One region of the Rhizobium sp. SRDI943 genome, then DNA from elsewhere that is predicted to be linked to it. Evidence: predicted binding sites of a transcription regulator. Region 1 holds the regulator's gene; the other holds the start of a gene.
The links. The regulator PhoB, encoded in region 1, activates phosphate uptake and scavenging genes when phosphate is short. The targets are predictions, from matches to a motif close to TGTCATNNANCTGTCAT.
Positions count from the first base shown of each region.

Region 2: phnF (phosphonate metabolism transcriptional regulator PhnF) is a predicted target of PhoB. The motif match lies at 1,537-1,553, and genes of this name have one in related genera.

Region 1 is NZ_CM172787.1:180,690-184,471, reverse strand. Features, by position in the region: gene AC245Y_RS00935 (GcrA family cell cycle regulator) at 203-736, shown strand; gene phoB (phosphate regulon transcriptional regulator PhoB) at 1,020-1,703, opposite strand; gene phoU (phosphate signaling complex protein PhoU) at 1,838-2,551, opposite strand; gene pstB (phosphate ABC transporter ATP-binding protein PstB) at 2,596-3,411, opposite strand; gene pstA (phosphate ABC transporter permease PstA) at 3,428-3,782, opposite strand, start outside.
Region 2 is NZ_CM172787.1:4,602,215-4,605,996, forward strand. Features, by position in the region: gene AC245Y_RS22885 (carbon-phosphorus lyase complex subunit) at 1-377, opposite strand, end outside; gene phnH (phosphonate C-P lyase system protein PhnH) at 382-990, opposite strand; gene phnG (phosphonate C-P lyase system protein PhnG) at 990-1,466, opposite strand; gene phnF (phosphonate metabolism transcriptional regulator PhnF) at 1,585-2,322, shown strand; gene AC245Y_RS22905 (2,3-bisphosphoglycerate-dependent phosphoglycerate mutase) at 2,362-2,997, opposite strand; gene dapB (4-hydroxy-tetrahydrodipicolinate reductase) at 3,019-3,782, opposite strand, start outside.

The DNA of each region.
Region 1 (3,782 bases):
TTGGGGAAAACTACGAATTCGATTCATCCGGATTCATGCGACTCTTGTCACGGAGTCAGGCTCACACTAGGTTAAAGATCAATTACTAGACTGCATGCGGCGGAACTAGTCACCAAAATTGATCAAGCGTTTCTTGTTTCGGAGCTCCCGGGACAACGGTGAGGGATTCTGCCATCACCAACGCAAAAGGTGGAGACAGGGCATGAACTGGACAGACGAGCGGGTCGAGAAACTCAAGAAGCTTTGGGCCGAAGGACTGAGCGCGAGCCAGATCGCGGCACAACTTGGCGGTGTCAGCCGAAACGCGGTCATCGGTAAAGTGCACCGGCTGTGCCTTCCCGGCCGTGCCAAGGCCGGCGGCACCAACACCGCGGCGCGAACGCCGAAGCGCAATACATCGGCGCCGCGCGCGCCGAACTTCGCCTCTCGGATCACCACCCGCACCGTTACCCGCCAGCAGGGCGCGACGATGCTGAAGGAAGAGATCGAGATCGAAACGATCGAGGAAATGGAATACGTGCCGAGAGGCAATGTGGTGGTGCCGATTTCCCGCCGCCTCGGCCTGACGGAACTGACCGAACGCACCTGCAAGTGGCCGGTCGGCGATCCGCTGAAGGACGACTTCCATTTCTGCGGCTGCGAATCCCCCGACAATTCGCCATATTGCAGCTATCACCAGAAGCTCGCCTACCAGCCGGTGAACGAACGCCGCCGGGCAGCGGCGCGGGCCAGCTGAACGGGCTGACCATCGTTAGAATGCAGAAAACGGGCCAAGTGGCCCGTTTTTTTATGCGCGGATGGAAGCGCTCATTGCGGGGATGGCTGCCCCTCACCCTAACCCTCTCCCCGTAAACGGGGCGAGGGGACGTGCCCTGCACGAGGTTGTGGGGAACGGAGAGGTCGCGGCATATCCCCTTCGCCCCGTTTACGGGGAGAAGGTGGCGGCAGCCAGATGAGGGGCAGTCCATCGCCGCGAACCGGACAGCAGCGGGACAAGCCCGAGCATGACGAAAAAGCCCTCAGGCTTCCATCGAATAACCGGCGCCGCGGACGGTGCGGATGACGTCCTGCATGTTGGAGAAATTCAGCGCCTTGCGCAGGCGGCCGACATGGACGTCGACGGTGCGCTCGTCGACATAGATATCGTGGCCCCAGACACCATCCAACAGCTGTGAGCGGGAGAAGACCCGGCCCGGCGACGACATCAGGAATTCCAGCAGGCGGAATTCGGTGGGGCCGAGGCGGACTTCGCGGGTCTTGCGATGGACGCGATGGGTCTCACGGTCAAGTTCGATGTCACCGCATTTCAGCACCGTCGACAGCACCTCGGGACGGGCGCGACGCAGCATCGCCTTGACGCGGGCAACGAGCTCGGGGGTCGAGAAGGGCTTGACGACATAGTCGTCGGCGCCCGTCGACAATCCGCGGACACGCTCGCTCTCTTCGCCGCGCGCCGTCAGCATGATGATCGGCAGACGCTCGGTCTCCGGCCGCATGCGCAGGCGCCGGCAGAGCTCGATGCCGGAGACGCCGGGCAGCATCCAATCAAGGATGAGAAGATCGGGCGTGCGCTCCTGAAGCCGCATTTCGGCTTCGTCGCCACGAAGGATGGTATCGACCTCGAAGCCTTCCGCTTCGAGATTGTAGCGAAGAAGCACGCTGAGGGCTTCTTCGTCTTCAACAACTGCAACTCTCGGGATCATGCGTGTCGGTCTCCTCGCGCATGATCCTTAAACCAGGGTGATTTAAGCAATGCATCCTGCGCAAATTTAAAAATTGGCTGCGACCTCTTTGCGCGCCCGGACGGGCGCGCACGCAAGCGGCGGGGTGTGGGCAGTTATTCGGTGACCGCGCCGACGGTGTTGGCGCTGTCGTCCTTCGGCCGATCGCCTTCCGGCTGCGCGCCTGTCGTCATGTAATAGATCGTCTCGGCGATGTTGGTGGCGTGGTCGCCGATGCGCTCGATGTTCTTGGCGCAGAAGAGAAGATGCGTGCAGCTGGTGATGTTGCGCGGATCTTCCATCATGTAGGTCAGGAGCTCGCGGAACAGCGAGGTGTACATCGCGTCGATCTCGTTGTCGCGTTCGCGGATCGCATTCGCCTTGTCGGCGGAACGATTGGTGTAGACGTCGAGCACTTCCTTGAGCTGGACGAGCGCCAGCTCGGACAGATGCTCGAGGCCGCGGGCGAGCTTGCGGGGAACGCCGGTGCTTTGGACGGCGATGACGCGCTTGGCAGTGTTCTTGCCGAGGTCGCCGACACGTTCGAGATCGGCGGCGATGCGGATCGAACCCATGATTTCGCGCAGGTCCGCGGCCATCGGCTGGCGGCGGGCGATGGTGACGATCGCCTTGTCGCCGATTTCGCGTTCGGCGTGATCGAGGATCACATCGTCGGAGATGACCTTCTGCGCCAGCGCGGTATCGCCGTTGACGAGCGCCCGCACGGCTTCGGCGACCATCTGCTCGGCCAGGCCGCCCATTTCGGAAATCCGCCTGGACAGGAACTTCAGATCATCATCATAGGCAGAATAAATATGTGTCGATGCCATGGGGCTTTATCCTCGAATAACGGAAAGGCTTGGTGACGCCAAAATCAGCCGAAGCGACCCATGATGTAGTCCTGGGTGCGCGGATCGTCGGGATTGGTGAACATCTTGTCGGTGTCGTTCTCCTCGACGAGATTGCCGAGGTGGAACATGGCGGTGCGCTGCGAAACACGCGCGGCCTGCTGCATGGAGTGGGTGACGATGACGATCGTGTAGTTCTCGCGCAGCTCGTGGATCAGCTCCTCGACCTTGGCGGTGGCGATCGGGTCGAGCGCCGAGCAGGGCTCGTCCATCAGGATCACTTCCGGGCTGACGGCGACGGCACGGGCAATGCAGAGGCGCTGCTGCTGACCGCCCGACAGGCCGGTGCCGGACTCGTGCACGCGGTCCTTGACCTCGTTCCAGAGGCCGGCGCGCTGCAGGCTGGTCTCGACGATTTGGTCGAGATCGGCCTTCGACTTGGCGAGGCCATGGATGCGCGGGCCGTAGGAGACGTTTTCATAGATCGTCTTCGGGAACGGGTTCGGCTTCTGGAAGACCATGCCGACGCGGGCGCGAAGTTCGACGACGTCGATATCGGGATCATAGATATCGTCGGTGTCGAGCGTGATCTTGCCGGTGACGCGGCAGCCGTCGATCGTGTCGTTCATGCGGTTGAGGCTGCGCAGGAAGGTCGACTTGCCGCAGCCGGACGGGCCGATCAGGGCGGTTACGGTGTTTTCGCGGATGTTCAGGTTCACATCGAATAGCGCGCGCTTTTCGCCGTAGTAAACCGAGACATCCTTTCCGATCATCTTATACGGGACGTTGCTCATCTTGTGATCCAGCGCCTTTTCAACTGCAGCTTCCGTCAACATGTTCATGATCTTGTAACTCCGTTTACCAGCGGCGCTCGAAGCGACGACGCAAGAGGATGGCGCCCATGTTCATGACGATCAGGAACAGGAGCAGGACGATGATGGCACCCGAAGTACGCTCAACGAAGGCACGTTCGGCCTCGTTGGCCCACATATAGACCTGTACGGGCAGAGCCGTCGAGGGATCGAGCGGTGTCGTCGGCGCGTTGGCGACGAAGGCGACCATGCCGATCAGAAGCAGCGGCGCGGTTTCGCCGAGCGCATGCGCCAGGCCGATGATCGTGCCGGTGAGGATGCCGGGCATGGCGAGCGGCAGCACATGGTGGAACACCATCTGCATCTTCGAAGCGCCGAGGCCGAGGGCTGCGGCACGGATC
Region 2 (3,782 bases), 410 kb from region 1:
TGGGTATAGTCGAAGGTGGGCCCAAGAAGCTGGCCGCCCGGCAGATCCTTGTAGGTCGCCGAGATGCGGCGTTCGATCGTCATATCAGCGGTGTCGAGCGGCTTCGAATAGCCGAAACGCGGCAGCGTCGTGCGGTAGGCGCGCAGCAGGAAGATCGCCTCGATCATGTCGCCGCGTGATTGGCGGATGGCGAGGGCTGCGAGTGTGCGGTCGAAAAGCGAAGCCTCGGCCATGACGCGGTCGACGGCGAGCGCCAGCTGCGCCACGATCTGTTCGATGCCGATCGCCGGTAGCGCACGGTCGCCGCGGCGGCGGTCGGCGAGCAGGCGATGGGCATTGGTGATGGCAGCCTCGCCACCCTTGACGGCAACATACATGAGCTCAGATCTCCGTTGCTGTGATCTTGGTGGTGCGCGGCAGGCAGAGGAAACGTTTGCCCGCCGTCAGCACGATGTCGACGCCGCGCGGGAAGAGCGCACGGTTCTCGGTCCAGAGCCGCAGGAAGGTCTCCGGCAGGCCGATAGGCGCGATCTCCGTCACGCTCTGGATGCCTGGGCCTATCAGCGCCAGCCTGCGGCCGCCTTCGAGTTCGGCGAGTTCGATGATGAGGGTCGTCGAGCGGTCGGGATATTCCTGCGTGCCTGATGCAAAGAGACCGAAGGAGGAAAGGGCGGTGCCGGCCTCGGTGAAGGCAAAACGCGCCTCGGCCTTTTCGCTAGTCAACGACGCGCCGGTGTGGAAGCCGAGCCACTCCGGCACAGCGGATCTCGCCAGTCCCTGGGAAAGCCAGACGGGCGTGTCGTGGTCGCAAAGCGTCAGCGCGATCGTGCCGGCGGCGATGCCAAGCGGTGCCGGCGGAGCGACATCGGGCTGAACGGTCTGGATCGTGCCGGGGCGGGCCATACCGTCCATCAGCATCTTGAAGACGCTTTGGGCATGAAAGACCGGCTCGGCAAAGCCGCCGGTCAGAGCTTCTGTCTTCAGACCCATCAGTTGTCTCCCCGCACCATGGTGAAGAAATCGACGCGGGTTGCCGCCGTCTCGTCCGCCTTGCGGCGTTCGGCATCGGCGATCCGCTCAGTGATCGGCAAAAGCAGGGCCTGTTCGACGAAGTCCTTCGTCGCTTCCTCCTGCCAGAGCGCGTCGAAGATCGCCGCAAGCCTGGCCTTTTCGCGGTCGGTGCCGAGCGCCTGCGCATGGCCGACCGAGCCGGAGCCAAGCCGGACCGTCGCCCGCGTCACGGTCACTTCGCCGAGATTGAAGGGAGCGCCGCCGCCGCCGATGCGTCCGCGCACCATCACCAGCCCGGTCTCCGGTCCGCGCACCTGATGGACTACAGGCTTTTCCGGCAGCGCATCGAAGACCGCTGAGAGTTCGCTGCGCTCCGCACGCGCCAGCAGATCGGCGGCGCGTTTGCGCCCGGATGCCGTCTGTGACGCAGGGGCTTTGCTGTCCGCTGATATCATCGCCGCTTCCCTTTAAATGTCTATTGATATAGACAACTATACAAGATACATTTAGCTCTAAATCGATGTCGTGACAAGCGTGTGACATCGTCGGCGTGAAATAGCGGGTAGGGGTGGAATGGCGGGATTGAAGCAGGTGCAAAGGCAAACCGGCGTGGCGCTATGGCGCCAGATCGCCGATCGGATTCGCGAGGCGATCAGCAGCGGGACCTATGACGAAACGGGAATGGTGCCGCCGGAAACCATGCTGGCGCTGCAATTTGGCGTCAACCGGCATACGGTGCGCAGCGCGCTGGCGGCGCTGGCGCAGGAAGGTATCGTCCGTGCGGTACAGGGTCGCGGCACCCTGATCGAGCGCAAGGAGCGGCTGAATTTCCCGATCACGCGGCGCACGCGTTTCACCGCCGGCATCGGCGATCAGGCGCGTGAAATGCGCGGCCTTCTGCTCGATGAGGCAAAGGAGGAAGCGAGTGCCGAGATCGCCCGCTGGCTGGGCCTGAAGCAAGGAGATCAGGTGATCCGCCTGGAAACGCTGCGCCAGGCAGACAAGCGGCCGGTTTCAAGGGCGACGAGCTGGTTTCCCGCCGAACGCTTTGCCGGTATCGGTGCGGCTTACCGGACGGCGGAATCGATCACCAAGGCTTTCGCCGAACTCGGCCTGCCGGATTATGTCCGGGCGACGACCGAAGTGACGGCCGCCCATGCGAGTGCAGCCGATATGGCCGACCTCGAACTCACTCCCGGCGCGATCCTGCTGATCGCCAAGGCGATGAATACCGATCTTGAAGGTGTGCCGGTGCAATATTCGATCAGCCGCTTCGCGGCCGACCGGGTACAGTTCACCATCGAGAATTGAGCGCCTTTCCCCGCCGAAGCGGGGAAAGATCAGCTGAGATCAATGTGCGCCGGACATGTCGCCGAGCACTTCCTTGGAAGCGACGGTGGAATCCGCCTTCAGCGTGTAGACCATGGGCACGCCGGTGGCGAGATTGAGGGCGAGCACGCCTTCTTTGCTCAGCTTGTCGAGCACCATCACCAGCGAGCGCAGCGAATTGCCGTGTGCGGCAACCAGCACCTTTTCGCCTCTGAGGACGCGCGGCAGGATTTCGGTGAGGTAGTAGGGCCAGACGCGGGCGCCGGTGTCGCGCAGGCTTTCACCGCCGGGAGGCGGCACGTCATAGGAACGGCGCCAGATATGCACCTGTTCCTCGCCCCACTTGGCGCGTGCATCATCCTTGTTGAGGCCGGAGAGGTCGCCGTAGTCGCGCTCGTTCAGCGCCTGGTCTCGGATCGTCTGGAGATCGGGCTGGCCGACCTTGTCGAGGATGAGCTTCAGCGTGTGCTGCGCGCGCACCAGCACCGAGGTATAGGCGACGTCGAATTTAATCCCGTATTCGGCGAGCGCAGCCCCGCCTGCATTAGCTTCCTGGACGCCGAGCTCGGTCAGATCGGGATCCTTCCAGCCGGTGAAGAGATTCTTCAGGTTCCAGTCACTCTGGCCGTGGCGAACGAGGACGAGGGTACCGCTCATGAATATGCCTCCGTAGTATCGTTATGAGGAAGAAAGCCCGAGCACGTCGAGCATGGAATAGAGACCCGGCTTCTTGTCGCGTGCCCAAAGGGCCGCCTTGATGGCGCCACGCGCGAAGATAGAGCGGTCGGCCGCACTGTGCGATAGGGTGACGATTTCACCTTCGCCGGCAAAAAGCACGGAATGCTCGCCGATGACGGAGCCGCCGCGCAGCGTCGCAAAGCCGATCGTGCCCGCTTCACGGGCGCCGGTATGGCCGTCGCGCACCCGGACCGACTTCGCGGCCAGATCGATGCTGCGCCCCTTTGCCGCGGCCTCGCCGAACAGAAGGGCGGTGCCGGAAGGCGCATCCACCTTGTGCTTGTGGTGCATTTCCAGGATCTCGATATCCCAGTCATCAGGATCGAGCGCACGCGCTGCCTGCTCTGCGAGCACGCTGAGCAGATTGACCCCGAGGCTCATATTGCCCGACTTGACGATGCGGGCATGGCGGGCCGCTGCGGCGATCTTGGCATTGTCGTCGGGTAAACAGCCCGTCGTGCCAATGACATGGACGATGCGGGCCTGCGCGGCGAGGCCTGAGAATTCTACTGTTGCAGCGGGCGAGGTGAAGTCGAGCACGCCTTCGGCATCGAGAAAGGCATTGAGCGGATCGTCGCCGATGATGACGCCGGTCGGGCCGAGACCGGCGATCTCGCCGGCATCCTTGCCGACGAAGGGCGAGCCGGCACGCTCGACCGCGGCATGTAGCGTGACACGTTCGATGGAATGGATGAGCCGGATCA